DNA from 3 places in the Serratia sp. AS12 genome. Region 3 is predicted to be linked to each of the others. Evidence: predicted binding sites of a transcription regulator. Region 3 holds the regulator's gene; each other region holds the start of a gene.
What was found. Region 3 encodes LexA, which represses DNA repair genes until DNA is damaged. Its sites were predicted from a motif close to TNCTGTATGTACATACAGNA; they were not measured.

Region 1: the regulator LexA is predicted to act here: its motif matches at 2,919-2,938, upstream of SERAS12_RS10370 (metal-dependent hydrolase).
Region 2: the regulator LexA is predicted to act here: its motif matches at 5,477-5,496, upstream of dinB (DNA polymerase IV).

Annotation. Positions count from the first base shown of each region.
Region 1 is NC_015566.1:2,216,796-2,227,172, forward strand. It holds gene kdgR (DNA-binding transcriptional regulator KdgR) at 1-646, shown strand, start outside; gene SERAS12_RS10365 (L-cystine transporter) at 774-2,165, opposite strand; gene SERAS12_RS10370 (metal-dependent hydrolase) at 2,348-2,896, opposite strand; gene hxpB (hexitol phosphatase HxpB) at 3,345-4,010, opposite strand; gene SERAS12_RS10380 (HdeD family acid-resistance protein) at 4,074-5,366, opposite strand; gene SERAS12_RS10385 (YniB family protein) at 5,562-6,122, shown strand; gene SERAS12_RS10390 (fructosamine kinase family protein) at 6,163-7,032, opposite strand; gene SERAS12_RS10395 (GNAT family N-acetyltransferase) at 7,288-7,737, shown strand; gene SERAS12_RS10400 (metal ABC transporter permease) at 7,775-8,635, opposite strand; gene yfeC (iron/manganese ABC transporter permease subunit YfeC) at 8,635-9,495, opposite strand; gene SERAS12_RS10410 (manganese/iron ABC transporter ATP-binding protein) at 9,495-10,377, opposite strand, start outside.
Region 2 is NC_015566.1:980,032-990,408, reverse strand. It holds gene proB (glutamate 5-kinase) at 1-148, opposite strand, end outside; gene crl (sigma factor-binding protein Crl) at 263-664, opposite strand; gene frsA (esterase FrsA) at 725-1,972, opposite strand; gene gpt (xanthine phosphoribosyltransferase) at 2,114-2,572, opposite strand; gene pepD (beta-Ala-His dipeptidase) at 2,897-4,357, shown strand; gene dinB (DNA polymerase IV) at 4,401-5,462, opposite strand; gene SERAS12_RS04540 (glycerophosphodiester phosphodiesterase family protein) at 5,703-6,599, shown strand; gene nqrM ((Na+)-NQR maturation NqrM) at 6,637-6,864, opposite strand; gene SERAS12_RS04530 (FAD:protein FMN transferase) at 6,872-7,903, opposite strand; gene nqrF (NADH:ubiquinone reductase (Na(+)-transporting) subunit F) at 7,904-9,127, opposite strand; gene nqrE (NADH:ubiquinone reductase (Na(+)-transporting) subunit E) at 9,143-9,739, opposite strand; gene SERAS12_RS04515 (NADH:ubiquinone reductase (Na(+)-transporting) subunit D) at 9,746-10,375, opposite strand; gene SERAS12_RS04510 (Na(+)-translocating NADH-quinone reductase subunit C) at 10,368-10,377, opposite strand, start outside.
Region 3 is NC_015566.1:4,928,922-4,939,298, forward strand. It holds gene dinF (MATE family efflux transporter DinF) at 1-968, opposite strand, end outside; gene lexA (transcriptional repressor LexA) at 1,070-1,678, opposite strand; gene SERAS12_RS22800 (diacylglycerol kinase) at 1,797-2,165, opposite strand; gene plsB (glycerol-3-phosphate 1-O-acyltransferase PlsB) at 2,315-4,780, shown strand; gene ubiA (4-hydroxybenzoate octaprenyltransferase) at 4,843-5,715, opposite strand; gene ubiC (chorismate lyase) at 5,733-6,257, opposite strand; gene SERAS12_RS22820 (nucleoside hydrolase) at 6,364-7,266, shown strand; gene malM (maltose operon protein MalM) at 7,322-8,224, opposite strand; gene SERAS12_RS22830 (maltoporin) at 8,322-9,617, opposite strand; gene malK (maltose/maltodextrin ABC transporter ATP-binding protein MalK) at 9,647-10,377, opposite strand, start outside.

The DNA.
Region 1 (10,377 bases), 2.7 Mb from region 3:
TCGTTTTCTGCAGACCATGAAGTCGCTGGGCTATGTGTCGCAGGAAGGGGAATCGGAAAAATATGCGCTTACTCTCAAGCTGTTTGAACTCGGCGCCAAGTCGCTGCAGAACGTCGATCTGGTCCGCAGCGCCGATATTCAGATGCGCGAGTTGTCGAATCACACCCGTGAAACCATTCACCTCGGGGCGCTGGATGAAGACAGTATTGTCTACATCCATAAAATCGACTCGATGTACAACCTGCAGATGTATTCCCGCATCGGCCGCCGTAACCCATTGCATAGCACCGCCATCGGTAAAGTGCTGCTGGCTTGGCGCGATCGGGCGGAAGTGGAAGCAATCCTGTCGCAGATTGAGTTTACCCGCAGTACTCCAAATACCCTTACCAGCGCCGCTGCGCTGCTGTCAGTATTGGAACAGGTGCGCGAGCACGGAGTGGGTGAAGATATTGAAGAACAGGAAGAGGGGCTGCGTTGCATTGCGGTGCCGGTATTCGATCGCTTTGGCGTGGTGATCGCCGGGCTTAGCATTTCGTTCCCCACTATCCGTTTCTCCGAAGATGCCAAGGCGGATTACGTTAAACGCCTGCATACCGCCGCGCGTAACATTTCCGAGCAAATGGGCTACCACGATTACCCCTTCTGATCCTGCCGGTGGTTGATGCGTAAAGGTGCGCCGCTCACGGGAGCGCCTTTATCCTTTAAATGAACCGCTGTCGCAGACATAAAAAAACCGGAGCATCGCAGCTCCGGTTTTTTATTGCGGACGACACTTACTGGTGAGCCAGTTCCACTTCGTCTTCGCTGTCCATAATGCTTTTGTCCGTCTGCTTCATCAACTGGCTGGTGACGGTGCCGGCGGTCATTGAACCGCTGACGTTCAGCGCGGTACGGCCCATGTCGATCAGCGGTTCGACCGAAATCAGCAAAGCGACCAGCGTGACCGGCAGGCCCAGCGCAGGCAGTACAATCAACGCGGCGAAGGTGGCACCGCCGCCCACACCGGCAACGCCGGCAGAACTGATGGTGACGATACCCACCAGCGTGGCGATCCACACCGGATCCAGCGGGTTGATGCCAACGGTTGGGGCAACCATAACCGCCAACATCGCCGGATACAGACCTGCACACCCATTCTGGCCGATGGTAGCACCGAACGAAGCGGAGAAGCTGGCGATGGATTCCGGTACACCCAGGCGGCGAGTCTGCGCTTCAACGTTCAGCGGAATGCTGGCGGCGCTGGAGCGGCTGGTGAAGGCGAAGGTGATGACCGGCCAGACCTTGCGGAAGAATTTCGCCGGGTTAACGCCGGTGAAGGCCAGCAGCAGGGCGTGCACCCCAAACATGATTGCCAGACCGAGATAAGACGCCACCACGAAGCTGCCGAGTTTTACGATGTCATGGATATTGGAACCGGCCACCACTTTGGTCATTAATGCCAGTACGCCGTACGGAGTCAGTTTCATCACCAGGCGCACCAGCTTCATCACCCAGGCTTGCAGGGTGTCGATAGCCACCAGCACGCGCTGGCCTTTCTCTTTATCGTCTTTCAACAATTGCAGCGAAGCCACGCCCAGGAAGGCGGCGAAGATCACTACGCTGATGATCGAAGTCGGGCTGGCGCCGGTCAGATCGGCAAACGGGTTTTTCGGCACGAACGACAGCACCAGTTGCGGTACGGTCAGATCCGCCACTTTACCGACGTAGTTGCTCTGGATCGCCGCCATGCGCGCGCTTTCTTGCGTGCCTTGCACCAGGCCTTCTGCGGTCAGGCCAAACAGGTTGGTCACCAGCACACCTACCAACGCGGCGATAAGCGTGGTGAACAGGAGGGTGCCGATGGTCAGGAAACTGATCTTGCCCAGTGAAGAGGCATTGTGCAGCTTGGCTACCGCGCTCAGGATTGAGGCAAATACCAGCGGCATTACGATCATTTGCAGCAGTTGCACATAGCCGTTACCGACAATGTTGAACCAACTGATGGATTCTTTCAGGACCGGGTTATCCGAGCCATACACCAGTTGCAGGCCCAGGCCGAACACTACGCCGATTACCAGGCCGACCAGTACTTTTTTCGCCAGGCTCCATTGCTTATGGCGGGTTTGCGCCAACAGCAAAAGGAGGGCGACAAAAACCACCACGTTAATTACCAGCGGAAAATTCATCCCCAATGTCTCCAATCATTTTTCTTATATAAAAACGGCTACGCGCCAAGGTGTAGCGAATCAAATATCGTAACAGTTTGCGCAACAGCTCACTTATATCCAAATGGAATTTGATATAACTTTGAATATGAATTTGTTTAATTAATATACTTGATGAATGCTTGGTAGCCGGTTTTTTGTGATCACAGTCTGATATTTTTGATTTGCTCAAAATATGACTGCACGGGAATGGTGCATCCTCCCTGCCAGTAGATGGCGAAGGCCACCAGGCAGAGGCAAAGGGCGCGCTCCAGCTGGTTGCCTTTCTGAGAATTTAGCACCGGCAGGCGAAAACGCCAGCGACAGGGCCAAAGCAACGGCACGCCGGCAGGGGTGAGCATATCGGCCAGCAGGTGGCTGAAGTAGCCAATAATCATCGCATGCAGCACGTCGGGCGGGATCGGCCAACTGCGCGGTACATCTAACTGGAACAGCGCCATGCCGCCGGCGATCGCCAGCAGGCTGTGGGTGAAACCGCGATGCCCGAAGGCACGGGAGATGGGAATGGCAATCCAGCGCAGGCGTTGGCCCAAGACCGATTTGGGATGATCGATATCGGGCAGCAGTGAGGTTAGCAGTGCGGCAGGAATAATGTGCCACCAGTCGCCGGTGGCCAGCTCCGGTGTCACCTCGGCCTTCTTGGCGAAAATCGCGCAAGCGACAGAGAAAATAAGATGTCCTTCCGCGGTCATGCTGTTGTTGTTCCGGCTGATAAACTGTTAATTTATCCAGTATATGGGAAAATTAACAGTTGCGGAAGCGGTTACCCTGTAACTAATTGTTTGTTTTACCCGGTTTTACAATGAGTTGTTACGTAAAAGGTTAAGTATTGACCGTTGTGGATGTCGTGGACGATCGCGAGGAATGCGTTGACTACCTTCCTCCAATAGATCTCGACTGCGGGCATGCGGGAGAAAGCGCCGAGCGGTAGAGTTGCGCTGCGTGGCAGTGACAACGCTCGCCGGCCACCCGGCGCTTTCTGGATGTCCCAGCATAGAGACGGTGGTACGTTAATTCAATAAAAATGAAATAATGTTTTATTTATTTTTAGACCTAAGGCAGGGTTTTGAAAATTAGCGGGAGGAACCCGGAGATAAAAGGGAGACGCAGGGCGGCAGCAGGATAACGCCGCCCCGAAGATTACGCCAGATGGCCGGGAGTGAGCTGTTCGAGGGTATCGAGTTTATGGTCCGCCAGTGCCCAGCGCGTGTCGTGGCGATATTCTTGCGCCGGGATAACGATAGAACGCATTCTCGCGGCCTTGGTGGCAATCATACCGTTGAACGAGTCTTCCAGCGTGATGCAGCGCAACGGATCGCTGCCGAGACGTTCGGCGGCGATAAGGTAAACCTCCGGGTGCGGTTTGCTGTAAGGCAGATATTCGGCGGACACCAGTTGATCGAAATACCCCGCCAGATCGAACATCTTCAACACCTGTTGTTGCATGTGCAGCGGCGATGCGGAGGCCAGACCAATCTTCAGATCCAGAGTGCGGCACAGTTCCAACGCCTGTTGCACGCCCGGCAGCAACGGCCGTTTTTCATGCACCAGCTCAATGGCGCGTTCAATAATCCGCGCGGAGACCTTCTCCAGCGAAACGCCTTGCCACGGCATGGCCTGAAACCACATTTTCACCACCAGATCGATGCGTAACCCGAGGGTGTCCGGCAGTTTATGACGGTCAGACAGATCCAGCCCCAGCGCGCCAAAGATATCCAGTTCCGCCTGTAGCCACAGCGGTTCTGAGTCGATCAACAAACCGTCCATATCAAAAATAGCGGTTTCAATGCGTTGCGAATAGGCCATTAGCGATTAACTCCTGCCGGCGTCGGTGAATGTGCCACCACCTTATCATCGCCGGGAACCAGACTAAAATTTTTGCCTGCCTGATTGCGCCGCATTCGCTCTGGACGCCTTACCGAAACGCAGGATTCGCCACAGATCGCGCAGTTTTGACCACCAGCGCTGGTGCTGTCGCTCGGTAACCTGCTGCAGCATGCGCGCATAGTCCAACACCAACCCCGGCGTCCAGGTCATGGTCTCGCCGCGGCTACGCAACACCGCCAGCATCCACAGGTTGGGGTCGAGGATCAAAAACAGAAAACGCCGCCACAGAGGCTTGTCGCCCAATATGCCCTCCAGCGCACTGTCCAGCGCCAGGATCACCGTGGTGGAACAGTTGCGTCGCGTCAGGTTGTAGGTTGTGTCCTGGCGATACTCTTGCCAGAAAGCATGCAAGGCAGAGGGGTTATAGCGGCGGAACTGGATTTTCTTGTCGGGTGCGCACCAGGCCGCCACCTCTTGCTGCAAGCCGGGCAGAAAGCGACCTTCGACGTTGTTTTGTTCGCCGGAGTGCAGTAACTGGCGGAAATCCTGCACTGAATGGCTGATGTCATTCAGCGGATAATGGCTGATGTACAAATCCGGGGCCAGCGCCAGAGCGGCATGCCCGGTGGAGATATGGCCGCCGCCATCCACTGCGGCGATATAGCGGTCAACAATGTAGCGCCGGCGCGCATCTTTCGCCGCCGCCACCGGTGTCCAGACATAGACCGTCAGGGGGGCGGCCTGAACCGTTAGCGCAGCAGCAGGCTGTTGTCGGTTCAGGGAGAAGTTCTCTAGCCGCTGCGCAATGCGCAGTAACGCCCAGCCCGACAGCAAAAGCATGACGCCGACGCAAAAGGGGACCGTCATGCGGTGCGGCGCCGGCCAGCCGGTAAAAATAAACAGCGACAGCAAGATTTCGAAACCGCCCGCCAACGCGACCAGTTTCCAGCGGCTGTGCTGGATCAGGGTAGAAGAGGCGATACGCACTGAGCCGTCCAGCAACAACGCGCTGCCGAACACCAGCGTGGCGACAATATTGTCGTCTGCGGGGACGTCCAGCACCAAAAAAGCCATCACCAGAAATCCCAGCCCCTTCAGCAATACCGGTCGGCTGGCGGCGGAGCCAATCACCAGTGCGGCGGAGATCGCCACCAGTCCCGCGAGCGCCAGCACCACCGCCAGTGCATCCAGCGCCAACACCGAGCGGCCATCTTCTAGCACGTCAACTAACATCAGCAGACCGACGGCGAACCATACCCAGCCAAACAGCAACAGCGCACGTCGCTGGCCGCGCAGCGCCTGTGGGCCCAATAACAAGATGATAAGGCGAATCATGACGCCCCCATTCAGAATGGATTGAATTAACTATATAGCCATTTAACGAGAATGCGCTGTCGCTGTTAAGTTGTTGAAAACGGATAATCCCGGCTACGCTTGTAGCACAGCAAGGCTAAAGAAAACGGTGGGCGAGTTTCAGTAACTACAGGTAGACTTAGCCAATTACGGTTACGTCGCTTACAAGGGGAACACATGACGTATCAACAGGCTGGGCGCATCGCCATTGTGAAACGTATTCTTGGCTGGGTAGTTTTCATCCCTGCGTTGCTGTCAACGCTGATCTCGCTGCTGCTGTTTTTCTATCAACACAGTGAGAAGACCAAAGGCATCAATGCGGTGATGCTGGATTTTGTCCACGTCATGGTGGACATGGTGCGCTTCAATACGCCGTTCCTGAATATCTTTTGGTATAACTCGCCGGTGCCGGACGTAGCGAAAAGCCTGTTCAGCGGCGCCAATCTGATGTTTATCGTTATCTATTTTTTGATTTTTGTCGGGCTGGCGTTGCAAGCCTCGGGCGCACGCATGTCGCGCCAGGTGAGGTTTATCCGTGAAGGCCTGGAGGACCAGATGATCCTCGAGCAGGCCAAGGGCAGTGAAGGGCATACGCGTGTACAACTGGAAGAACGCATTACGCTGCCACGCCACACCATTTTTCTGCAGTATTTCCCGTTGTACATTCTGCCGGTCGTGATCGCGGTCATTGCCTGGTTCGTCATCAAGTTACTCGGCCAACTGGCCGGCGCGGCTTAAGACCATGTCAGGTCAAGGCGCTGGATTCAGCGCCTTGACACTATCGGGCTTGAGGGTGCAGCAACGCGTCTATTGCACGCTGCGCCTTGACCAGATGCTGGCCGCCGAACAGGTTGCTGTGGTTAAGCAGGTAATACAGCTGATACAGCGGCTGGCGTTCAATAAAGCCATGTTCCAACGGCCAGACACTCTGATACCCGTCATAAATCTGCGGCGGGAGCTCAGGGTGCAGCGGCAGCATCGCCAGATCGCACTCGCGATCGCCCCAGTAGCTGGCAGGATCGAACAGGATCGGACCGTCGGTGGTCATGCCGCAGTTTCCCGGCCACAGGTTGCCGTGCAGCAGTGAAGGTTGCGGCTGATGGTGCTGCAGGCGTAAATACACTACGTCGATAATTTCATCAATATCACCAAAGGTCATGCCTTTCTCCGCCGCCAACTGCAACTGCCAACCGATGCGCTGCTCGGCAAAGAATTCCGACCAGCGGCGCTGCCAGGCATTGGGTTGTGGGGTGGTGGTCAAATCGTTATCGAAGTCGAGGCCGAACTGCGGCTGTTCACTCCATTTATGCAGATGGGCCAGCTGTTGGCCGAGGCAATGAGCGTCGTGGGCGCTGAAGGGTTTCAGCGGCTGGTATTCCAGCAGCAGGAAGCTGTAGTCACGATCGCTGCCGACGCCATAAACCTGCGGCACCCGCACGGTTTTACTGCGTGCCAGTAAGGCCAGCTGATCGGCTTCGGCGGTAAAGATCGGTAGCATTTCGCGGGCATCACATTTGACAAATACCTCGTTGTCACCGTAACTCACGCGCCACGCCGGGTGGATTTCTCCCCCGGGCAGTTCAGTCCTTTCGCGGATTTCTGCGCTGCCAAGATGTTCACTTAACAGACGGCTAACGGCTTGCCACATGGTACACCCCCTCTGTGTTGCCTGCGAATTCATTAGGTTAGCCTCTTTACCGTTCCGAAAACACGACCTGGCGCACAGCTGGCACCGACGGCAGGCGATTTTTTCGTCAGTCGCGTTTGCTCAAAGTATATACGCTATTGATTCATTTAAGCACGCGGCCTATTGCAACTTCGTGGCACCGGAGCGATGTTTATCAGGTTGGCGGCAGTGGGGTACTTATAGAATGATATTTATAATCAATAAGATGAGGGATTTATGGAGCAGAACCCACAGTGGCAGCGCGATGAATACCTGATCGATACGGATAAAAATGAATTAAATTTGGCGTTCACCCACGCATTTTTGACCACCTCGAGTTGGGCGTCAGGCATTTCGCAGGAGACGGTGCAACTTTCCATCGACAACAGCCTGTGTTTTGGCCTCTATCATCACCGGCAACAGATAGGTTTTGCGCGTCTGGTGACGGATTACGCCACCTTCGGTTATCTGTGCGATGTGTTTGTCGCACCGGATTATCAGGGGCGTGGTCTGGCCCGCTGGCTGATGGACTGCACGCTGGAGCATCCCGTGCTGCAGCGGTTGCGACGCGTTATGCTGGTGACCGGCACTGCGCCGTGGCTGTATCAAAAAGTGGGATATGAAGCGCTGAATCGTCAGGACTTTGTCTGGCATATCGTCCGGCCAGATATCTACCGGCAGCAATAACGATAAGCGGCGGTGAGGGGGCGCACCGCCGCAAGCGTTAAGGTTTCTCGCTGAACAACGCCTCTTCGTGACGTTGTAACGGCCTGAGTTTGCTGTAGAGCAGGGCGACAATAAACGCAACTGCTTGGACGATCACAATACAGGGGCCGGTGGCACCGTCGATGTGAAAGCTGATCAGGGTGCCGAGCACGCAGGAGAATACCGACACCAGAGTCGCGATGATCAGCATGCGATCAAAACTGCGGCACAGCATAAAGGCAATAATGCCTGGCGCTATCAGCATCGCAATCACCAGTATCACCCCGACCGCCTGCAGAGAAGCGACAATCGTCAGCGCCAGCAGGCACAGCAGCCCATAATGCAGCAGTTTTACCGGCAGACCGATGACCCTGGCATGGCTCGGGTCGAAACAGTAGAGCATCAGATCTTTGCGCTTGAGCAACACCACCACCAGCGTAATGCCGGCAATCAGCAGCGTTTGTTTCAGCTCGGCGTCGGTAATCCCCAGCATATTGCCGAACAGGATGTGGCTCAGATGCTGATCGGTATCGACGCGGGAAAACAGTACCAGCCCGAAGGCGAACATGCCGGAGAAAACGATGCCCATCACCGTGTCCTCTTTTACCCGGCTGTTCTCTTTCAGATAGCCGGTGGCTAGCGCGCAGAAAATGCCGGAGAAAAACGCGCCGATAACCACCGGGATGCCAAGCACGAACGCCACGACAATGCCGGGCAGAACAGCATGAGAGATAGCATCGCCCATCAGCGACCAGCCTTTGAGCACCAGATAGCACGACAGCACAGCACACACCACGCCGGTAACGATAGCAGCCAGGATCGCCCGCTGCATAAACGGGTAGGCGAAGGGTTCGCTGAGCAGTTGATACAGGGTTTCCATCAGTGGCCTCCGGTCTGTTCACGGGCTACGCGGCGCCGGGACGCCAGCAGGCCGTGTTTGGGGGCGAAGAAAAACGCCGCCAGGAACACCAGCGTCTGCAGGGTCACGATCACGCCGCCGGTAGCGCCGTCAAGGAAGAAGCTCAGGTAGGCACCGACACCGCTGGTCAGCGCGCCGATGACGATGGCGATAATCACTAAACGGCTAAAGCGGTCGGTCAGCAGATAGGCGGTGGCGCCTGGCGTAATCACCATGGCGATCACCAAAATCGCCCCGACGGTTTGTAATGCCGCGACGGTGCAGGCGCTGAGCAGGGTGAAGAACAGGATTTTCATCCGCAGCGGCGACAGACCAATCGACACCGCGTGGCTTTCGTCAAAGAACACCGCCAGCAGGTCTTTCCACACCAGGCACAGAATCAGCAGCGAGACGCCGATGATAATCTCGACTTGCAGTACGTCTTCGTCGGCGATGCCGAGAATATTGCCGAAGATAATCGACTGCACGTTAATCGACGTAGGATTGAGTGAAATGATCAGCAGCCCAACGGCGAAGAAGGTCGAAAAAATAAAGCCGATGATTGCGTCTTCGCGCAGGCGGGTGACGTGGCGTACCAGCGTCATGGCGAGCGCGGCCAGCATGCCGGTGAAGAAGGCCCCGGCGGCGTACGGCAGACCAAGGGCATAGGCCCCGGCGACGCCAGGCACCACCGAGTGCGACAGCGCATCGCCCATCAGCGACCAGCCTTTCAGCATCAGATAGGCCGACAGGAACGCGCAGGCGGCACCGACGATGGCGCTGACCCAGATCGCTTTGACCATGTAGTTGTAATTGAAGGGTTGCAGCAAAATGTCCAGCATCAGAGTTGCTTCTCCTTTGGCTGGCTTTGCGCCGGAGGGTCGCTCTTGGTATGGCCATAGAACACCGCCGGACGTTCGTCATCGGTCAATACCGTCACGGTGCGCGGATCGTTATCGTCATGCAGATCCGGGCCGGACAGGTTGATATGGCGCAACACGCCGCCGAACGCCTGCTCCAGGTTGCTTTGGGTAAAGGTGGTTTCGGTTGGGCCGGCGGCCAGCACCGTGCGGTTAATCAGGATCACCCGGTCGCAGAATTCCGGCACGCTGCCCAGGTTATGGGTGGAAACCAGGATCAGGTGACCCTCATCACGCAACGCGCGCAGCAGATCGATAATTGCGTTCTCGGTTTTGACGTCCACGCCGGTGAAGGGTTCATCCAGCAGCAGCACGGAACCTTGTTGCGCCAGCGCCCGCGCCAGGAACACCCGTTTTTTCTGCCCACCGGAAAGCTCGCCGATCTGGCGGGTGCGCAGTTCGCTCAGGCCAACGCGCTCCAGAGCCTTGTCGACGCGCAGTCGGTCTTCACGGGAGGGGATGCGCAGAAAATTCATCTTGCCGTAGCGGCCCATCATCACTACGTCTTCCACCAGGACCGGGAAGTTCCAGTCGACGTCTTCGGTTTGCGGGACATAGGCAATAATATTTTTTTTCAGCGCTTGCGCCACCGGTTTGTCGTTCAACTGCACACGGCCGGTGGTGGGTTTGACCAGCCCCATGATGCTTTTGAACAGCGTCGACTTGCCGCTGCCGTTGACGCCGACCAACGCGCAAATGGCGCCGCCGCTCAGGTTAAAACTGGCGTTGTGGATCGCGGTATGGCCGTTGTTATAGGTAACGGTAACGTCATCCACGATCAGCTCAGGGCGGACAAAAACCTCT
Region 2 (10,377 bases), 1.5 Mb from region 3:
AGGTGACAATAACGATGCGGTGACCCGCTGCATGCTGTTGTGCGCACTGGCGTACCAGTTCGACAATATGGGCACGGTTAAGACGCAGCGATCCGCCGGTCAACACGCTGGTGCCCAATTTCACAACCAATGTCTGGCTGCCGTTCATAGTGTTTCTGCCGTGTAAGATGAGAAGGATAATGCAAAGGACTTTGTAACAGGAGAGACGCGTTATGCCAACAGGCACAACGCGAAATCAGCACAATACTGTAGTCAAACGGGGTCAGGCGGAGAGTTTAATCGGTTTTTCTTTGAAATCATCGGCCGGTTCCAGCGCCAGCTCCATCGTCGCCAACAATTCACCCAAGCGACGATGGAAATCACGCAGGGTGGTTTCCAACTTGGTTTTTACTTCAGTATCTTTAATCTTTTCCGGCGTCCAGCGCCCGTCCTTATCAAACAGACCGAACTGATAAGCATAAGTGAAACGCGCCTCTTCAGCATGCAGCTCGATCCACCACCCCCAGAACTCACGCTTCTCTGGCGCGGGTTTGACATTGACGCAAACGGCTAAACAATCAAAGAAAAAACGGTCGTTCTCGCACTGCCCTTCACGCAGGTACGGCCCCAAGCTGGCAAAACGTTTCATTAGTCGGCTTTTAGGGTGACCACTAGGTAACGTCATTCTTTAACCTCCTCAATGTAGACCACTCTTTTTAACAAATTGTTAAAATTTAGCAACAAATTAACGCATTTTATCTTTCATCCAGTGGGCCATTTGCAGCAAGGCCTTGTGGAAACTGCTATACACCGGTGCACGTGGAATAGCAATTAACTTGCCGTCCATCGAGGACGAAGCGATCAGTTGCGCCTCCTCTTTCGGGCTGAGCGGATCCCGATCCCAATAGCCTGCCAACATCGGCGTCGGGCAGCGGCGGCCCAGCAAACCCTGGGTTTTCAGCGAGTAGCTGTTCAGCTCCACCCTCAGCACGTTATCCGAGGCATTGGCCATCCCCATCCGGCTGGCGAGCACGTCCATATACATGTCCGGCACGTCTCGCTGGCGGCCGGCGTCGCATAACAGGCTGTGGACCACCGACCCCAGGCAGGCCACGCCACGCAACCGCTGCGGCTCCAGATAAGCCAGGCGCACCGCCACGTTGGCGCCGAAGCGGAAGCCAAATGCGGTAACGCGCTGATGGTCGATCCAGGGCACCGAAGGCAGTTGGGCAAGCACCTGTTGATGCAGGAAGCTGGAATCCTGCGTCAGCTTCCACTTATAAGAAGAACCGATGGAAGGCATGTCGATGGTCAGCATGGCGATGCCGTGCGGCGCCAGGTACTCGCGGAACAGGCGGTGGTAGTCGGTCTGCAGGGTATCCAGGCTGCCGCACATCAGCACCGTCGGGAACGGCGCCTCGCCCTTCTCCGGCAGGTGCAGGAAGCCGGTAATGCTGCTTCCCCCGTCAATGCGGAACTCCAGCTCTTTGAGCTGATAAGGCAACAACAGCGCAGCCTCTTCGTAGGCGCGGGTGGCGAGCGTCTCGGCCTGTTCGGCCAGTTCGTCACCTTTCAAGTGCGGGTAGCCGGCGATGCTGTAAAAGTTGACGGCATTGAGCCAGTACTGGCCGCCGATCAACGGATCTTGCTGTTCCAGTGCCCGCTGCTGCCAGAGCATGCCCTGACGCACCCACTCGTAGATCCAGTTGCCATTACGGTAACCGATCACGGTATCGAGCAGTTTGTCGTTGGTATGTTCCACGTCGGCGACCGCAATACGCGCCAGCACTTCGTTGATTTCGATCGGATCAACGCCGCGCCAGGCCCACAGCAGCGGGTTGAGCATACGATACCAATTGCTGACGGTGTTGCCTTCCAGCGTGGAGTGCAGATCGGCGCCGGTTTTGTTGCGCGCACGCAGCACCAGCGTCGAGGTCTCGGGGTGTTTAAATGAGGGTTTGAACAGGATTTCAGAAAGGTTGGCTTGTGCCATGGTAACAACAGCCTCCGTAAATCTGGCCGTAGGCCGCAAACAGCCTACTTAACTGGAGGTAGTGTACCTAACTCTGGGGCGATAAACCAAAATAACGAAAACGCCCGGCAGAACCGGGCGTTTTACTGGAGCGAGCGGAGATTAACGGCCGCCGATCGGTGGCACGAAGGTCACCGCCATGTCCCACGGCTGCTCGATCCAGGTATCCTGTGGGATATCGACCACATAGTCGTCCACCAGCGGGCGGCCTGCCGGCTTGGCGAAAATAGTGACGAAATGCGCTTTCGGGTACATGTCGCGGATCGCTTTCGCGGTGCCGCCGGTATCCACCAGATCGTCAACCACGATAAAGCCTTCACCGTCGCCTTCGGCGCGCTTGAGTACCTTCATTTCGCGTTGGTTGTCATGGTCATAGCTGGAAATGCAGACGGTATCCACGTGGCGGATGCCCAATTCGCGCGCCAGTAAGGCCGCCGGCACCAGGCCGCCGCGGCTTACGGCAATAATGCCCGTCCATTGGTCAGCAGGCAGCAGGCGGTGAGCCAGTTTGCGCGCTTGCATTTGCAGCATGTCCCAGGTAACAACGTATTTTTCGCTCATAAAATGGTATCCCAGCCAGCAATGGTGTGGCTTACTCGTGATCAGGGGAAAAAAGGTTGCGCGAGATTATAGAGACTGGTTGAGCCGAATACCAGTTGTACTGTGGAAATCATAAGTATTTCGTCTGGTGATTGATCCTGCGTAAACAAGCAATCACACGTCAAATATGTGTATTCCCTCTCTTAAACAGTGCAATAGGGTACGCGCGCGCCCCTGAATAAAGTGATATTCTCTGGAGATCGTGCCAAAAACGCACCGATGCCAATCCACCCTAACCGAGCGGCATTCACGCCATGCTGAGAATGCTGTCACAGGAGACCTATAGTGTCTGAATTGTCTCAACTTTCACCACAGCCGCTGTGGGATATTTTTGCCAAAATCTGCTCTATTCCGCATCCTTCTTATCATGAAGAAGCGCTGGCACAGCACATCCTCGCATGGGCCAAAGAGAAGAACCTGCATGCCGAACGCGATCAGGTGGGCAATATCCTGCTGCGCAAGCCGGCCACCAAAGGCATGGAAAACCGTAAACCGGTTGCCCTGCAAGCGCACCTGGATATGGTGCCACAGAAAAATAACGACACCGTGCACGACTTCGCCAAGGATCCGATTCAGCCGTATATCGACGGCGAGTGGATCAAGGCGCGTGGCACCACGCTGGGCGCCGACAACGGCATCGGCATGGCTTCCGCGCTGGCGGTGCTGGCTGACGACAGCGTCGAACACGGCCCGCTGGAAGTGCTGCTGACCATGACCGAAGAAGCCGGCATGGACGGCGCATTCGGTCTACAGCCTAACTGGCTGCAGGCGGATATCCTGATCAACACCGACTCCGAAGAAGAAGGCGAGATCTACATGGGTTGCGCCGGCGGTATTGATTTTATCACTACCCTGCCGTTGCAGCGCGAAGCGGTACCGGCCGGCTATCAGACGCTGAAACTGACGCTCAAGGGCCTGAAAGGCGGCCACTCCGGCGCCGAGATCCACGTGGGCCTGGGCAATGCCAACAAGCTGCTGACGCGCTTCCTGTTCGCTCATGCCGCAGAACTGAACCTGCGCGTGCTGGATCTGAACGGCGGTACCCTGCGCAACGCTATCCCGCGTGAAGCCTCTGCGGTGGTTGCCGTGCCTGGGGCAAAAGCCGACGCGCTGAAAGCGCTGAGCCAGGCCTTCCTGAGCACGCTGCAAAACGAGCTTTCCGCCAAAGAGAAGAACATCACCGTGCTGCTGGAGCCGGTTACCAGCGCCTCTCAGGCGTTGACCGCCGACAGCCAGCAACGTTTCCTGGCCCTGCTGAACGCAACGCCAAATGGCGTGATCCGCATGAGCGACGCGGTAAAAGGCGTGGTGGAAACCTCACTGAACGTTGGCGTGGTCACCACCAGCGAGAACGAAGCGGAAATCGTCTGCCTGATCCGCTCGCTGATCGACAGCGGCAAAGATTACGTGGTCGAGATGCTGACCGCGCTGGGCCAACTGGCGAACGCCAAAGTGGCGCCGAAGGGCGGTTACCCAGGCTGGCAGCCGGACGCAGACTCACCGGTCATGCATCTGGTGCGCGAGATCTATCAGGATCTGTTCAACAAGACGCCGAACATCATGGTGATCCACGCCGGTCTGGAATGCGGCCTGTTCAAAAAGCCGTACCCGAACATGGATATGGTGTCGATTGGGCCAACCATCACCGGGCCACACTCGCCAGATGAGCAGGTACATATCGAAAGCGTCGGCCTGTACTGGAAGCTGCTGACCGCGCTGTTGAAAGCGATCCCAGAACGCGCCTAATCGCCGCGTTTAACGCTAAAAGGCTGGCCTCTCGCCAGCCTTTTTACTCCCACGGCAGCAATAGTTGCCGCTCAAGCTGCGGATCCAGCAGCGTTACGTGCAAGCCCACCAGCCGTACGCCACGGCCTTCCCGCCGCTCACGCCACGCCTGCCGCGCCACGTTGAGCAAATCGTCTTTATTCAGCACCGGCCAGACGTGTTCCTGAGTGGTTTGTTGAAAATCCTGAAACTTCAGCTTCACGCCCTGCCGCGCGATATGCAGATCCGGTTTCACCTTGCGCAGCCGCATTTCCAGCTCGGGATAGAGCTTGTCGACGATCAACGCCTCGCAGTCTTCCCAATCATGAATATCCTCCGCCAGCGTGCGTTCCACCCCCACCGATTTACGCAGCCTTTCCGGCGAGACTTCGCGCAGGTCTATTCCCTGGCAGCGCTCCCACAGCACCCGGCCAAACTTGCCGAAGCGCTTGAGCAACAGCGCCAGATCGTACTGCTGCACGTCGGCGCAGGTGATTAGCCCCACGTCTTCCAACCGTTTGGCGGTCACTTTGCCCACGCCGGGGATTTTGCTCAGCGGCAGTTGCCGTAAAAAAGCCGGCACCTGCGCCGGCGTGATGACGTATTGCCCGTTCGGTTTGTTCAGCTCTGAGGCAATTTTGGCGAGGAACTTGATCGGCGCGATACCCGCAGAGGCCGTGAGGTTAAGCTCTTCGGCAATCGCCTGGCGGATTTCCTGGGCGATCAGCGTCGCCGAACCGTTGCACTGGGTGCAGTCGGTCACATCCAGATAGGCTTCGTCCAGCGACAGCGGTTCAATCAGCGAGGTGTAGCGGGCGAAGATTTCGCGAATGTGCAGCGAGGCTTCCTTGTACGCCGCCATACGGCCTGGCAACAGTTTGAGGTGTGGGCACAGTTTAAACGCCATCGCCGTCGACATGGCGCTGTGCACGCCATAGCGGCGTGCGGGGTAGTTGGCGGTGCTGATCACCCCGCGCCGGTCGGCACTGCCGCCGATCGCCAACGGAATATCGCGCAGGCTGGGATCGTCGCGCATTTCTACCGCCGCGAAGAAGCAGTCCATATCGACATGAATGATTTTACGCATCGCGCCTCCAATAACACTGTATAAGTATACAGCCAATAATCGAAAGCTCAAGACTCGGTGGGCATGGAGAAAACGGCGTTTGCGTCAGATATTTCCGCGTTGTTAAAAAAGCTTAATTTTTCAATAGTATGATCTCCGCTGACTCACGCTCTTTCATTCTTATACCCTATGGATTTCATGTCGCCGCTCACAAGGCTGCCGCTTGAAAGACGACGGATATAGCATAATAAGGTATCTCGCATGATCAGGTTTTCTCATTTGCTGTTGGCCTCCACGCTGTCGCTGGTTTCGCTGGCGGCGGGCGCCACTGTCGGCCATGCTCCAGCCATTATCGCCCACCGCGGCGGCACCGCAGACGCGCCGGAAAACACCCGCATCGCCATTGAAACCGCACTGAAAAATGGCGCCGACGCCATTTGGATTACGCTACAACAATCCAAAGACGGCGCGATCGTGCTGTACCGCCCTTCCGATCTCAAAGCATTGACCAACGAGCAGGGGCCGGTCTCCGCCCATACTGCCGATCAATTGGCCAAAGTGGATGCCGGCTGGTCATTCGCAAAAGGTGAAACGTATCCGTTTCGCGGTAAAGGCATAGGTATCCCGCGTCTGGACGAGATCCTGGAGGCTTTCCCCAAGGTGACCTTCTATCTGGATATCAAGTCGCCGGATGCCGATCCGACGCAATTTGGCAAAGCGCTGCTGGCGACGCTGGAGAAGGCCGACAGCCTGAACCGCACCCGCGTGTATTCTACCGATGCCAAATACTTGCAAGCGCTGCCGCCACAGATCAAACGCTTTGAAAGCCGCGACGAAACCCGCACCCTGCTGGCCAATGTCGCCATGGCGCACCAGTGCGAATTGAAAGCGGATAATCAGCAACCGCGCTGGTACGGGCTGGAGCTGAAACGTGAAGTGGACGTGGTGGAAAAATACACTCTGGGCGAAGGGCGCTCGAAAGCGTTTCTGACCTGGGATAAAGAGTCGATCGATTGCTTCCGTTCGCAAGGCCCGGCGCACATCATTTTGTTCGGCGTCAATTCACCGGCGGAATACCAGCAAGCACTGGCGCTGGGGGCCGACGGGGTGATGGTCAACTCACCGGCCGACGCGAAAAACTTTCGCAAGGCCAAATAGCCGGTAGAGAAAGGGGCGCCACCTGCGCCCCTCGTAGTCAGATGATCCGGTGTTTTTCCAACTGCCGCCGCCGCAGCGCCGCTTTGGCTTCGCGCTTCTTACGCGCATCACAGGGCTCCGGGCAGTCGCAGACCTTTTCCATCCCCAGCGAAGTGATGCCGCCGCAACTGCCCTGCAGGCTTTTGCGCTTGAACACATAGCCCAGCGACATGCCGCCGATCACCAGCAGAAACAGCACGAAGGTGGCGATAAATACCGTCAACATAGCGGCCTCATAAGATCTTTTTCAGATAGGGTTTAAACGCCTCAGAGTGGCGCTCTTCAAATCCGTTGGCGGTTTTCACAATCATGAACACCGGGATCCCCATCAGGTTGGCCAACGCCATACCTCGCTCCGGCCCCAGCACGTTCAGCCCGGTGGACAGGCCGTCGGCGGCCATGCAGGTCGGGCTCAGTACGGTGACCGAAACCAGATGATGGTGGATCGGCTTGCCGGTAACCGGATCTATGGTGTGCGAATAACGCACGCCGCCCTGTTCGAAGTAGTTGCGATAATCCCCCGAGGTGGCGATTGACATCTCGCCCGGTTGGATCACCAACTGCGCTTTTTGCTCCACGCCGGCCGTCGGCCGTTCAATGGCGATACGCCACGGTTTTTTCTCACCATTGTGGCCGCGGGTACGCACCTCACCGCCAATATCCACCATGTAGTTCTTGACCTGCTGCGATTGCAGATACTGGGCAATCACATCCACGCCGTAACCTTTGGCGATGGACGAGAGATCGACATACAGTTCCGGAATGTGTTTCACCAGCGCGTTGCCCTGCACCGACAGTTTGTCGATGCCGGTCCAGGCGCGGCGTTGTTCCAGTGCGGCAGCGCTCGGTACCTTGTCCGGTCGCCCTTCCGGGCCAAAGCCCCACAGATTGACCAGCGGCCCGACGGTCACGTCCAGCGCGCCGTCGGTCACGCGGTTGATGCGCAGCGCCTCCAGCACCACCTCGGTCGTCGCGGCCGATACCGGGAAGGGCTTGCCCACCTCGCGGCTGGCGTTGAAGCGGCTCAGTTCCGAGCCCGGCCGGTAGGTGGACATTTGATCGTTCACCAACTCCAGGCGTTTGTCGATCTCCGCCTGTATTCTGGCCGCCGACGGCGTGTCGTCACCGGTGACATAACGGATCGAATAAGACGTCCCCATGGTTTTGCCATCGAGATTCACTTGCTCCGGCCCGCAACCGGTCAATAACAACGTGGCGCCCAGCGCCACCGCCGTCATCCAGCCCTTCATTGCCCCTATGCGCATTTAGCCACCAAAGTCATCCAGCATGATATTTTCATCTTCGACACCCAGATCTTTCAGCATCTTGATCACCGCAGCGTTCATCATCGGCGGGCCGCACATATAAAACTCGCAGTCTTCCGGCGCCGGGTGGTGCTTCAGATAGTTCTCCAGCAGAACATTATGGATAAAGCCGGTGTAGCCGGTCCAGTTATCCTCAGGCTGGGGATCGGACAGCGCCACGTGCCAGGTAAAGTTTTCATTCTCCGCCTGCAGCCGATTGAAATCATCCTCATAGAACATTTCACGCAACGAACGCGCGCCGTACCAGAAGGTGATTTTACGCTTCGAGTTCAAGCGATTGAGCTGATCGAAGATATGCGAGCGCATTGGCGCCATACCGGCACCACCGCCGATAAAGATCATTTCGGCATCGGTGTCTTTGGCGAAGAACTCGCCGAATGGCCCGGAGATGGTCACCTTGTCACCGGCCTTCAGCGACCAGATATAGGAGGACATAATGCCCGGCGGCACGTCCGGCGCACGCGGTGGCGGCGTGGCGATACGCACGTTGAGCATGATGATGCCCTTTTCATCCGGGTAGTTCGCCATTGAGTAAGCGCGCACCGTGGTGTCATTCACCGCCGAGCGGTAGCGGAACAGATTGAACTTGTCCCAGTCGCCGCGGTACTCCTCCGGCACGTCAAAATCGGCATAGCTGATGTCATGGGCCGGCGCTTCGATCTGGATAAACCCGCCGGCGCGAAACGGCACGTCTTCGCCATCGGGAATTTTCAGCTTCAGCTCTTTGATAAAGGTGGCTTTGTTATCATTGGAGATAACCTCACACTCCCACTTCTTCACGCCGAAAATTTCTTCCGGCAGCTCGATTTTCAGATTCTGCTTCACGTTCACCTGGCAGGCCAGGCGGCAGCCTTCTTTCGCTTCGCGCTTGTTGATGTGCGAAAGTTCGGTCGGCAGGATATCGCCGCCGCCCTCTTTAATCACCACCCGGCACTGGCCGCAGGAGCCGCCACCGCCGCAGGCAGAGGACACGAAGATCCCCTGGCTGGAGAGCATGTTCAGCAGCTTGTCGCCCGCCGGCGCATTAAAACTCTTGCCCTGATCGCCGTTAACTTCCACCGCAATGTCACCGGTGTTCACCAGCTTTGATTTGGCGAACAGGATCAGCAGTACCAGCACCATAACGATGCCGGTAAACATCGCGACGCCTAAAATAATTTCCATAGATTCTTCCCGCCTTTACAACTGAACACCGGAGAAGGACATAAAGCCCAACGCCATCAGCCCGGTGGTGATAAAGGTAATGCCCAGACCGCGCAGCCCTGCGGGGACGTTGGCATACTTGAGTTTTTCGCGGATCCCCGCCATCGCGACAATCGCCAGCATCCAGCCGGTGCCGGAGCCGAAGCCGTACACCACCGATTCTGCGAAGTTGTAGTCGCGTTGCACCATAAAGGACACACCGCCGAAAATGGCGCAGTTCACGGTGATCAACGGCAGGAAAATGCCGAGTGCGTTGTACAACGACGGGAAGAAGCGATCGAGGATCATCTCCAGAATCTGCACCAGCGCTGCGATCACACCGATAAAGGTAATGAAGTTGAGGAAGCTCAGATCGACGCCGTCCATCAACGCGCCATCGCGCAGCACCAGGTTGTAGACCAAATTGTTCGCCGGCACCGAGATGCCGAGCACGATGGTCACGGCGATGCCCAGACCGAAGGCGGTCGACACCTTCTTCGACACCGCCAGGAAGGTACACATCCCCAGGAAGAACGCCAACGCCATGTTCTCAACGAACACCGCGCGCACAAACAGGCTGATATAATGTTCCATCGGGCGTTACTCCTTTTCGATCTGTGCGGGCTTCAGGGTGCGCAGCACCCAAATCAGCAGGCCGATGATAAAGAACGCGCTCGGCGCCAGCAGGAACAGGCCGTTCGGCTGATACCAGCCGCCGTTTTGCACCGTATCCAGCACCGGAATGCCAAACAGCTTGCCCGAGCCAATCAGCTCGCGCAGGAAACCGACCAGCACCAGGATCACCCCATAACCCAACCCGTTGCCGATACCGTCCATAAAGCTTTCAATCGGCGGCGACTTCATGGCATAGGCTTCGGCGCGCCCCATCACGATACAGTTGGTGATGATCAGGCCGACAAACACCGACAGCTGCTTGGAAATCTCGAACGCATAGGCGCGCAGCAGCTGATCGACCACAATCACCAGCGAGGCGATAATCGCCATCTGCACGATGATGCGCACGCTGTTCGGAATATGGTGACGGATCAGGGAAATAAAGAAGCTGGAGAACGCCGTGACCAGGGTCACCGCGATGGTCATCACCACCGCCGTTTCCAGCTTGGTGGTCACCGCCAGCGCGGAACATACCCCGAGGACCTGCAAGGCTATCGGGTTGTTGTCAAACAGCGGCCCGAGCAGAACCCGCTTAATCTCTTTGGAATCAGCCATTT
Region 3 (10,377 bases):
CAAGCCTGGCGACAGGCGGCGTGCCACACCTTGCGCAGTTGGCTGTCGTCGCGAGCGCCATAGGCATGGCCGGAATGCGCCTCTACCGCGTAGGCAAAGCCGTCGAGCGCGTAGGCCGTGAAGGTCAGCAAATTCATCAATACCGCGTTTACCGCCACCACGTCGCCGCCAAGCCGGGCGCCGAAGATGGTCAGTGAGGCAAAACACACTTGCAGCAACAGTGAACGCAACATGATGTCGCGATTCAGCGCCAACAAGCGCCGCAGATTTCCGCGCCAGGCCTGGCGCAGCATCGGCGCGGAAATCCCTCGAATACGCATCACCCGCCAGGCAAGCCATAGCCCCAGCAACAGGGTGACATATTCAGAGATGACGGTCGCCGTCGCCGCCCCTTGCACGTTCCACCTCAGCCCCATCACCAGCCAGATATCCAGTACGATATTCAGCAGGTTACCGATAATCAGCAAGATCACCGGTGCACGCACGTATTGCACGCCAAGCAGCCAGCCCAGGATCACCATGTTGGCCAACGCCGCCGGCGCACTTAGCCAGCGGATTTCGAGGAATAGCCGGGCTTGTTCCAGCACCGCGCCATCGCCGCCCACGATCTGCAACGCCATATCGATCAACGGATGGCGCAGCAGCACAATAGCCACACCGGCCAACGCCGCCAGCAACAACGGCTGCATAAAAGCGCGCGCCAACCCCTGCGGATCCTGTGCACCGAGCGCCTGTGCCGCCAGTCCGGTAGTGCTCATGCGAAGGAACAGCAGCAACATAAACAGGAAGCTGGTAGCCATGGCGCCAATCGCAACGCCGCCCAGATAGGTGGGGCTATCCAGGTGGCCAATCACCGCAGTATCCACCAGCCCGAGCAGCGGCACGGTAATATTGGAAAAGATCATTGGCAGAGCAAGGCGCCATAGGGCTTTATCAGTATCGCTGGTGAAGGCAGAAAGCAGGCGCATAGTGAAATGTTCCCGTGGCGGTAGGGTTTGAATGAATCAGAAATGACATCGCCCCAGAGCTGGGGCGATTTAAATCAGAGGAGGACGTTCAGGCGCAGCGATTAAATCCAGTCGCCGTTGCGGATCACGCCGACCGCCAGACCTTCAATGGTGAAATTCTGCTGACGCAGATCGACCACGATAGGCTGGAACTCGCTGTTTTCTGGCAGCAGTTCAACCACATTGCCGTGTTTTTTCAGGCGCTTGACCGTAACTTCATCTTCAATACGTGCCACAACTACCTGGCCGTTCCGCACGTCCTGGGTTTTATGCACCGCCAGCAGATCGCCGTCGAGAATGCCGATATCACGCATCGACATGCCGTTGACCCGCAGCAGGAAATCCGCGCTAGGTTTGAACAGAGAAGGATCCACCTTATAGTGTCCTTCGATATGCTGTTGCGCCAGCAGCGGTTCACCGGCGGCCACGCGGCCAATCAGCGGTAAACCTTCTTCATCTTCCATCAGCAGACGAATGCCGCGTGAAGCGCCGGAGACGATCTCGATCACGCCCTTGCGCGCCAGCGCTTTCAGATGTTCTTCTGCAGCATTTGGCGAACGGAACCCCAGACGCATGGCGATCTCGGCGCGCGTTGGCGGCATGCCAGTTGACGAAATATGATCGCGAATCAGATCATAGACTTCTTGTTGTCTGGTAGTTAGTGCTTTCATTCCGCCCCCTGTTTGTTTATACAGTCTTGCTGTGAGTATATACAGGTAAGCGCGGCTTGGGAACCGAAGAATGAATAAAAATCAGGGATTAGCGCCCCGCCGCGACGGGGCGAACCACTCAGACAAAGTGCTGCCACAGTACCGAACCCCAGACAAACAGCGCCAGGATGATCGCCAGCGTTACCGCCGCCGATCCCATATCTTTCGCTCGGCCGGAAAGCTCGTGGTGTTCCGTGCCCACCCTATCGACAATGGCTTCAATCGCGCTGTTCAGCATCTCGACGATCACGACCAACAGCACCGATCCGATCAGCAAAATGCGCGCTATCGCACCCACATCCAGCCAGATCGCCAGTATGATAGCCAGCACGGTCGCCACCAGTTCCTGGCGGAATGCGGCTTCGTGCTGCCAGGCAGCAGAAAAGCCTTTATATGAGTAGCCGGCGGCTTTAATAATACGGGTCAGGCCGGTTGCTTGGTTTGCCATGTTTTTTAGTGCCTTTCACAGAGGTAAGTCATAATTATAGAGCTTGGGTCAGGAAACTCTCCCGGCTCACGGTTTTCCAACACCACAGATCTGCTACCCGGTTTCTGGTATGCTTGCGGCGCATTGCTAACAAGAGGCTTCACGTTGTTATGTCAGGTTGGCGTAAAATTTATTATAAATTATTGAATTTACCACTCAAATTGTTGGTAAGAAGTAAGGTTATCCCTTCAGATCCGGTCACGGAGTTAGGGTTGGATCCCTCACGGCCGATTTTGTATGTTTTACCTTATAATTCCAAGGCGGATTTACTGACGCTACGCACCCAGTGCCTGGCACAGGATTTGCCCGACCCCCTCAATCCGCTGGAGATAGACGGCACCGTACTGCCAAGCCACGTGTTCATTCACGACGGCCCGCGCGTGTTCCGCTACTACACACCGAAAGAAGAGTCGGTAAAACTGTTTCACGACTATCTGGATCTGCACCGCAGCAATCCGGATCTCGATATTCAGATGCTGCCGGTGTCGGTGATGTTTGGCCGCTCCCCAGGCCGCGAAGGTCACGGCACGCCGCATCTGCGCTTGCTGAACGGCGTCCAGAAATTCTTCGCCGTCCTGTGGCTGGGCCGCGACAGCTTCGTGCGTTTCTCCAACACCGTTTCGCTGCGCCGAATGGCGACCGAACACGGTACGGACAAAACTATCGCACAGAAACTGGCGCGCGTGGCGCGCATGCATTTCTCGCGTCAACGTTTGGCCGCCGTCGGCCCAAGCCTGCCGGCGCGTCAGGATCTGTTCAATAAGCTGTTGGCGTCCAAAGCGATCGAAAAAGCGGTCGAGGACGAAGCGCGCAGCAAGAAAATTTCCCATGAAAAGGCCCAGCAGAACGCCATTGCGCTGATGGAAGAGATCGCCGCCGACTTCTCGTACGAGACGGTGCGCCTTTCCGATCGCGTGCTGAGCTGGACCTGGAACCGGCTGTATCAGGGCATCAACGTCACCAACGCCGAGCGCGTGCGCCAGTTGGCGCAGGACGGCCACGAGATCGTTTATGTGCCGTGTCACCGCAGCCATATGGATTATCTGCTGCTGTCCTACGTGCTGTATCACCAGGGCCTGGTGCCGCCGCACATCGCCGCCGGCATCAACCTCAACTTCTGGCCGGCCGGGCCGATCTTCCGTCGCCTGGGCGCGTTCTTTATCCGCCGCACCTTCAAAGGCAACAAGCTGTACTCAACGGTGTTCCGCGAATACCTCGGCGAGCTGTTTACCCGTGGCTACTCGGTGGAATACTTCGTTGAAGGCGGCCGTTCCCGTACCGGGCGCCTGCTGGAACCAAAGACCGGCACCCTGTCGATGACCATCCAGGCCATGTTGCGCGGTGGTACTCGCCCTATCACGCTGGTCCCGATCTACATCGGTTACGAACACGTGATGGAAGTAGGTACTTACGCCAAAGAGCTGCGCGGTGCGACCAAGGAAAAAGAGAGCCTGTTGCAGATGCTGCGCGGCCTGCGCAAGCTGCGTAATCTCGGCCAGGGTTACGTCAACTTCGGCGATCCGCTGCCGTTGACCACCTACCTGAACCAGAACGTGCCGCAGTGGCGCGAATCGATTGACCCGATCGAAGCCCAACGTCCAAGCTGGCTGACGCCAACGGTCAACGACCTGGCGGCCAAGATCATGGTACGCATCAACAACGCGGCCGCCGCCAATGCCATGAACCTGTGTTCCACGGCGCTGCTGGCCTCACGCCAGCGCTCGCTGACTCGCGAGCAGTTGCTTGAGCAGTTGGAGTGTTATCTGCAACTGATGCGCAACGTGCCTTACGCCGGCGACGTCACCGTGCCGACCCAGACGCCGGACGAGCTGCTCGATCACGCGCTGAACATGAACAAGTTCGAGGTGGAGAAGGATAACATCGGCGATATCATCATCCTGCCGCGCGAGCAGGCGGTGTTGATGACCTATTACCGCAACAATATCCACCATCTGCTGGTGCTGCCTTCGCTGATCGCCACCATAGTGATGCATCACCGCCGGGTGTCCCGCGCTGAACTGCTGCGGCAGATCGGCCTGATTTACCCGATGTTGAAGGCCGAACTGTTCCTGCATAACGACAAGGAACACCTGCCGGAAGTGCTGCGACCGCTGATCGAGGAAATGATCCGCCAGCAGCTCATCTGCGACAAAGGCGAGGATCTGGTGCTTAACCCGGCGCGCATTCGCCCTCTGCAGTTGCTGGCAGCCGGCGTGCGCGAAACCTTGCAGCGCTATGCCATCACCATGTCTATCCTCAGCGCCAACCCGAGCATCAACCGCGGCGCGCTGGAGAAAGAGAGCCGCATCATGGCCCAGCGCCTTTCGGTGCTGCACGGCATCAACGCGCCGGAGTTCTTCGACAAGGCGGTGTTCTCTACCCTGGTGGCGACGCTGCGTGAAGAAGGCTACATCAACGATATCGGCGATGCAGTCCGTGAGCACACCCTGGAGGTGTACAGCATGTTGAGCGATTTGATTACCCCGGAAATCAAGCTGACTATCGAAAGCGTCAGCATGCCGGCGGAAACCAACGTGCAGCCGGAAACGGCGACAGTGGAAGAGAAAGCCGAATAATTGATTGATAATCAAAAACAAAAAGGCACCGTCAGGTGCCTTTTTTATTGCCGAAAATACCGTTAGCCCCGCCAATAACTCAATGCGATACCGATAAACAACACCAGCCCGACATAGTTATTATCCAGGAACGCCTTGAAACAGGCGTCGCGATCGCGGGTAGCGATTTGCTTTTGCTGATGAATAAACAAGGCACCCGCCAATAGCAACGACCAATAAAACGCCCCGCTCAGTTGGGCCAGATAGCCCACCCACAGCAGCAGCAGCAGCGTCGCGAACTGCAGCAGACCGACGATCAGCTTGTCGTAACGGCCAAACAGGATGGCGGTGGATTTGACGCCAATCTTCAGATCATCGTCACGGTCCACCATCGCGTACAGCGTATCGTAAGCCACCGTCCAGCAGATATTGGCCAGCAGCAGCAGCCAGCAGCTCAGCGGCAGTGCCTCGCTAACGGCGGCGTAGCCCATTGGGATGCCCCAACCAAACGCCGCTCCCAGCACAAACTGCGGCAGATTGGTAACCCGCTTCATGAACGGATAGATCCACGCCAGCGCCAGTGCCGCCAGCGACAGCCAGATGGTCATGGCGTTCAGCGTCAGCACCAGCCCAAACGAGACCAGCACCAACACCACGAACAGGATCTTGGCCTCTTTCTCGCTCACCCGGCCGCTCGGCATTGGGCGCCCCGCTGTTCGCTTCACGTGACCGTCAACGGCGCGATCGGCATAGTCATTCACCACGCAGCCGGCAGCACGCATCAGGAACACCCCAATGACGAACACCAGCAGGATAGACAGTGGCGGCACACCCTGCCCCGCAATCCACAGCGCCCACAGCGTTGGCCACAGCAGCAGCAGGCTGCCGATCGGTTTATCGAGGCGCATCAGATGGCCGTAAGCCCGCCATTTGCTTTGAGTCACGCTTCCCTCCAAGGTATTTCCTCTCCTCATCATGCGATTTCCGCGCTGCCCGCCGCGTACAACGGCGAAGCCGGTAAAAACAGTTCGGTCAGCAATAAGGGCTTGCCCGCCAGCCGTAAACGGGAGCGGCGCGCCCATAACGCATCCTGCCGCCCCATATGAATGTAATCGCGAGTCAATTCACCGCTGCTGAACAGGTAACGCCCCAGCGGCAGCGTGCCCAAATCCACCAGCGCCTGATCCGGTCCGGTCAGGGTCTCTTGCGGGATCACCGTGCGCCCCAGCAGCCAAGGCTGGTTATCGCCCAACAATATTATCTCTCGCAGCCAGTAACGCGGGCTATCCGGCAGGTGTTCGGCCTCTTCACCCAACTGGTCGCGGGTGACGAAACATTCGCGCTGCGGTTCAACGTGCACGCGCCCACAGTGGCGTTCAAAACGGCGGGTCATGGAGCCTGGCTCCATCAGCCAGTCGCTGACGGCGGCGGGTACCGGGGGGTGTTGCGCAGATAACCACTCAAGCGGCGGCAGGATGGAATCCCTATTGCCAGACATTGTTCTACTCCAGGCCTGGCGCCGCACCCTGCGGCCGCACCAGACCATACAAACTGTTAACAGAAATTCATTGTAACGCAGAAATCCAAAAGCGGCAGGCGGATTCGTGGCGCGGCAGGCAGCAAAATCGCTGGAGTTGATCAGCATCGTAGCGGGCAATACGCCACGCGACGTCGGCTTTGCCGTGGCCAACCACCTGCTGCTGCAAACCGGCTACCAGGTGCCGGTCGTGGCCGGAGCCGCCTGCGCATTGAGCGAACCGCCGGAACCCTGGCGCGCCCACCTTGACCGGGCGATTACCCGGCCGGATTTGGCCGGCCTGTGGCATAACGTCCCTTACCCGCACACGGCGGCGATCGTCACGCCAAACGCCGCCGTGACCCTTGGCGAACTGATCTGCAATAACCCAGGTGAAATCACGCTGGCGGCGATAGGCCCACTGACCAATGTCGCCCATGCTCTGCAGCTCTACCCGCAGATGGCGCAGGCGGTGAAGGAAATCGTGATTATGGGCGGGGTGTTCAACGTGGAGGGTTACCTTAAGGACACCAATTTCGGTCTCGATCCTGAAGCCGCCCGACAGGTGCTGACCAGCGGCGCCAACATCACGCTCGCGCCTCTGGACGTCACTACGCAAACCATGCTCACTCAGGCGAATCTGGCGCATATGACGCAACCGGATACACCGCTGTGCCGCTATCTGCGGGCCACTACCCAGCCCTGGATCGATTATTCGCGCCAGACCCGCCACCTGCCGGGTTGCTGGATCCACGATGCGTTGGTGATTGCCTGGTTGCTTGAGCCGCAGTTGGTGACCACCGCGGAGTATTATGTGGATGTGGCATTGGAAGGCGCCATGACGCGCGGCAGCTCTCGCCGCTGGCGACCGGACGGCCTGCGGTTGACGGTCGGCATGCCGGAGCCGCAGGGCAAACCGGTACGGGTGATGGAGCAAGTAGATAACGCCCGTCTGCTGGCGCTGATTGGCGAAACGCTGGCCCGCGCATGAAAAAAGGTGCGCCGAGGCGCACCAATCATCGAGCCAGCATCGGCAGCGTCGGGTACTACCCCTTGCCTTTCACGCTGCCAATAAACGTTTCACGCGCTGTGGTGGAACCCAGTCTTTCAGCTTCATTCATCAGTTTCAGCGCCTTATCGATATCGCCCGCCTTCACCGCCTGCCTGATGCTGTTATTGAAGTAGCTTTCGGTGTCGTTCAGCATCGGCTCCGAAGGCTTGGTCGGTACTGCGGCTGGTGCCACGGTGGCCGGCGCGGTTGACCCCACCACCACCGGTGCAGCGGTCGGCGCCGGTTGCAGCATACCGATCATCACGTTGCCGGAACCCTGTTCAGCGGTCACCTTCAGCTTGAGCGTTCCGCTCGCGCTGTGGCTGGCGATCGGGTCCGGGATATCCGGTATCGCGTTACCCACGCCGGCGGCATAAGCCTTGGCCGGGTTGGTCAGTTGGGTGGTTTTGGCCAAATCCTGGCGGGTGGTGTACACCAACATATAAATCTGTTTTTGACCGAGCGCCGGAGTCAGCTTCAGCGTGCCCTCGAGGCGATCGGAGGACATCGCCCCCGGCGGTTGGTACGGGAAATAGCTGCTCGGGTAATACGCCGCCGGGCGCAGATGCTCATCCAGCACCAACACGCTTGGCGCGTAAATCGAATTATTCTTGCTGATGCTGCTCAGCGTAACTTCCAGCGAACCGCGATCGGCCGGCAGCGTATAGGCGGCAATGGCGCCCTGAATATCACCCTGATTGATTTGCGGGCTGACATTATCCAGTTTCACTTCCTGGCTGACCGGCGGCACCAGCGGTTGCCATGGCAAGCTTTGCAGCGTGGCGGCGCTGATGGCCGGGGCAACGGAAACATTAGCCGGCGTGTCGGCATTGGCCGCCAATGGCGCACCAAGGCTCAACGCCAGTGACAAGCAGAGTGACAGCAGATTCTTTTTCATTGTTATACCCTCTATCAGCGCCGATGCAGGTCAGGCAAGAGAGCCGGCGTCGGCGAATACATGTTGGGGAGAGCGCAAGGCCCTCCCCGTCCTGTCATTACCACCAGATTTCCATCTGGGCGCCGAAGGTGACTTCATCGTCATTGCCGCGGCTGAAGGTGTGTACGCTGGTGTCGTTATACGCGGTACCCGAGGTATAACCGGCGCCGGAATCGCTGTTGGCGTAGCCCCATTTCTCATCCCACTTGGCGTAGGTTGCGAATACGCGGATAGCCGGACGTGACCAGATGCTGTTGCCCGCCTGCCACTGTTGCGCCAGGGTGACTTTGTATTGGCCGTTTCTATCGCCGGTGCGCTGGGATTTCACGTTGTCGTAACCGGCTTCCAGCAAGGTGCTCATGATTGGCGTCCATTTGTACATTGGGCGAACGCCCACGGTGTACCAGGTGGTGCCGTTGTTGTTGTCGCGATCGATATCCTGGAACATGCCGACGTACATCAGCGCCCATTGATCGTTGAAGTCGATAGCGCCGTGATCCAACACGCGGATCATCTTGCCGTCGTTATTAATGGTCGCGCCCTGACTGCGGCCGTTGTTTTGCGAGGTCATAGAGTCGGTGGCGTACTGCAGCACGAACTTGTTGTAACCGCTCAGGATGCTCTGGGTATGCTCAGCAGTTAACAGCCAGCCGTCTTTGCTGGCACCGTCGGCCAGGCGGAAATTATCCTGCGCGTTGGCGCGACCGTAGTCCACGCCGAGCTCCAGCGTACCGCCCGGGTTCAGTTCCAGACCGGCCAGGCGCACGTCGAAGGTGTCGTTGACGGTTGGACGTTCTTTCCACTCATTGTCCAGGTAGCCGTAGGAGCCGCCGGATTCGGAGTTACGGGTCACGGCAGCAGACAGCTTGCCGAAGCCCAGATCGATGTTTTCCAGACCGGCGCCCGGGCCGGAGATATCCCAGTAGTAGAAGTCGATCATATGGACGTCATGACGCTGATAGAAGCGCTTACCTGCCCACATGTTGGCGCCCGGCAGCCAATCGATCAGGTTTTTACCCTGCACGTTTACTTCACGGAAGCCTGGCGTCACGTCTTCCCAGTCGGAACGTTGTGAAACGGAATAAGCCAGATTGGTATCGAAGTAGAAGCTTTTATCGCCTTCTTTCCACACTTCCTGACCCAGCTTTAATTCAGCGTAGGTTTCACATTCGTTACCGAGACGGTATTTGCTGTCGGCGCCGGTGGCCTTGAAACATTGTTGTTCACCGCCGCTGCCGGTCCAGCCGATGCCGGAACGTGCATAGCCTTTAAAATCAACGGCCATTGCCTGGGTGGTCAGCACACCTGCGGCGATTGCCAGTGCCAGAGGAAGTTTGCGCAGAGTAGTCATCATTATTCTCCTGTTATACAGACTGTGATGCTTTAAACGCCCGGCTCCTGGTGCAGCCGTTTACATGCCGTACCGTCTTCACGGAACAGGTGGCAGCGGTGAGGCGGCAGGCCTATAGCGAATGTTGCACCTTCTTCTACCAGCACCACGTCGTTCTGGCGGTAAACCAGGTTCTGACGAATTGCCGGGATTTGGATGTGGATTTGCGTCTCGTTACCGAGTTGCTCCACCACCTGTACGTCACCTTCCAGCGTCACTTCAGAGGCATTGCTGGGCAGCAGATGTTCCGGGCGGATGCCCAGAGACATGTTCGCGCCGACCTGAACCTGCGTACCTTCCACCGGTAGCCATACCAGCTGGCGGTTAGGCAGTTCGACCTGCACCTGTTGCGGGTCTGCGGCGGTCACTTTGACCGGCAGGAAATTCATTTTTGGCGAGCCGATAAAACCGGCAACAAAGCGGTTGGCCGGATAGTGATACAGCTCCAACGGCTTGCCGACCTGGGCAACTCGCCCGGCATCCAGCACCACGATCTTGTCGGCCAGCGTCATCGCTTCCACCTGATCGTGAGTGACGTAAATCATGGTGCGCTGCAGGCGTTTGTGCAGGCGGGAAATCTCGATGCGCATCTGCACCCGCAGCGCGGCGTCGAGGTTCGACAACGGCTCATCGAGCAGGAACACATCAGGTTCCGCCACCAGCGTACGGCCGATCGCTACCCGCTGACGCTGCCCGCCGGACAGCGCTTTGGGTCGCCTGTCGA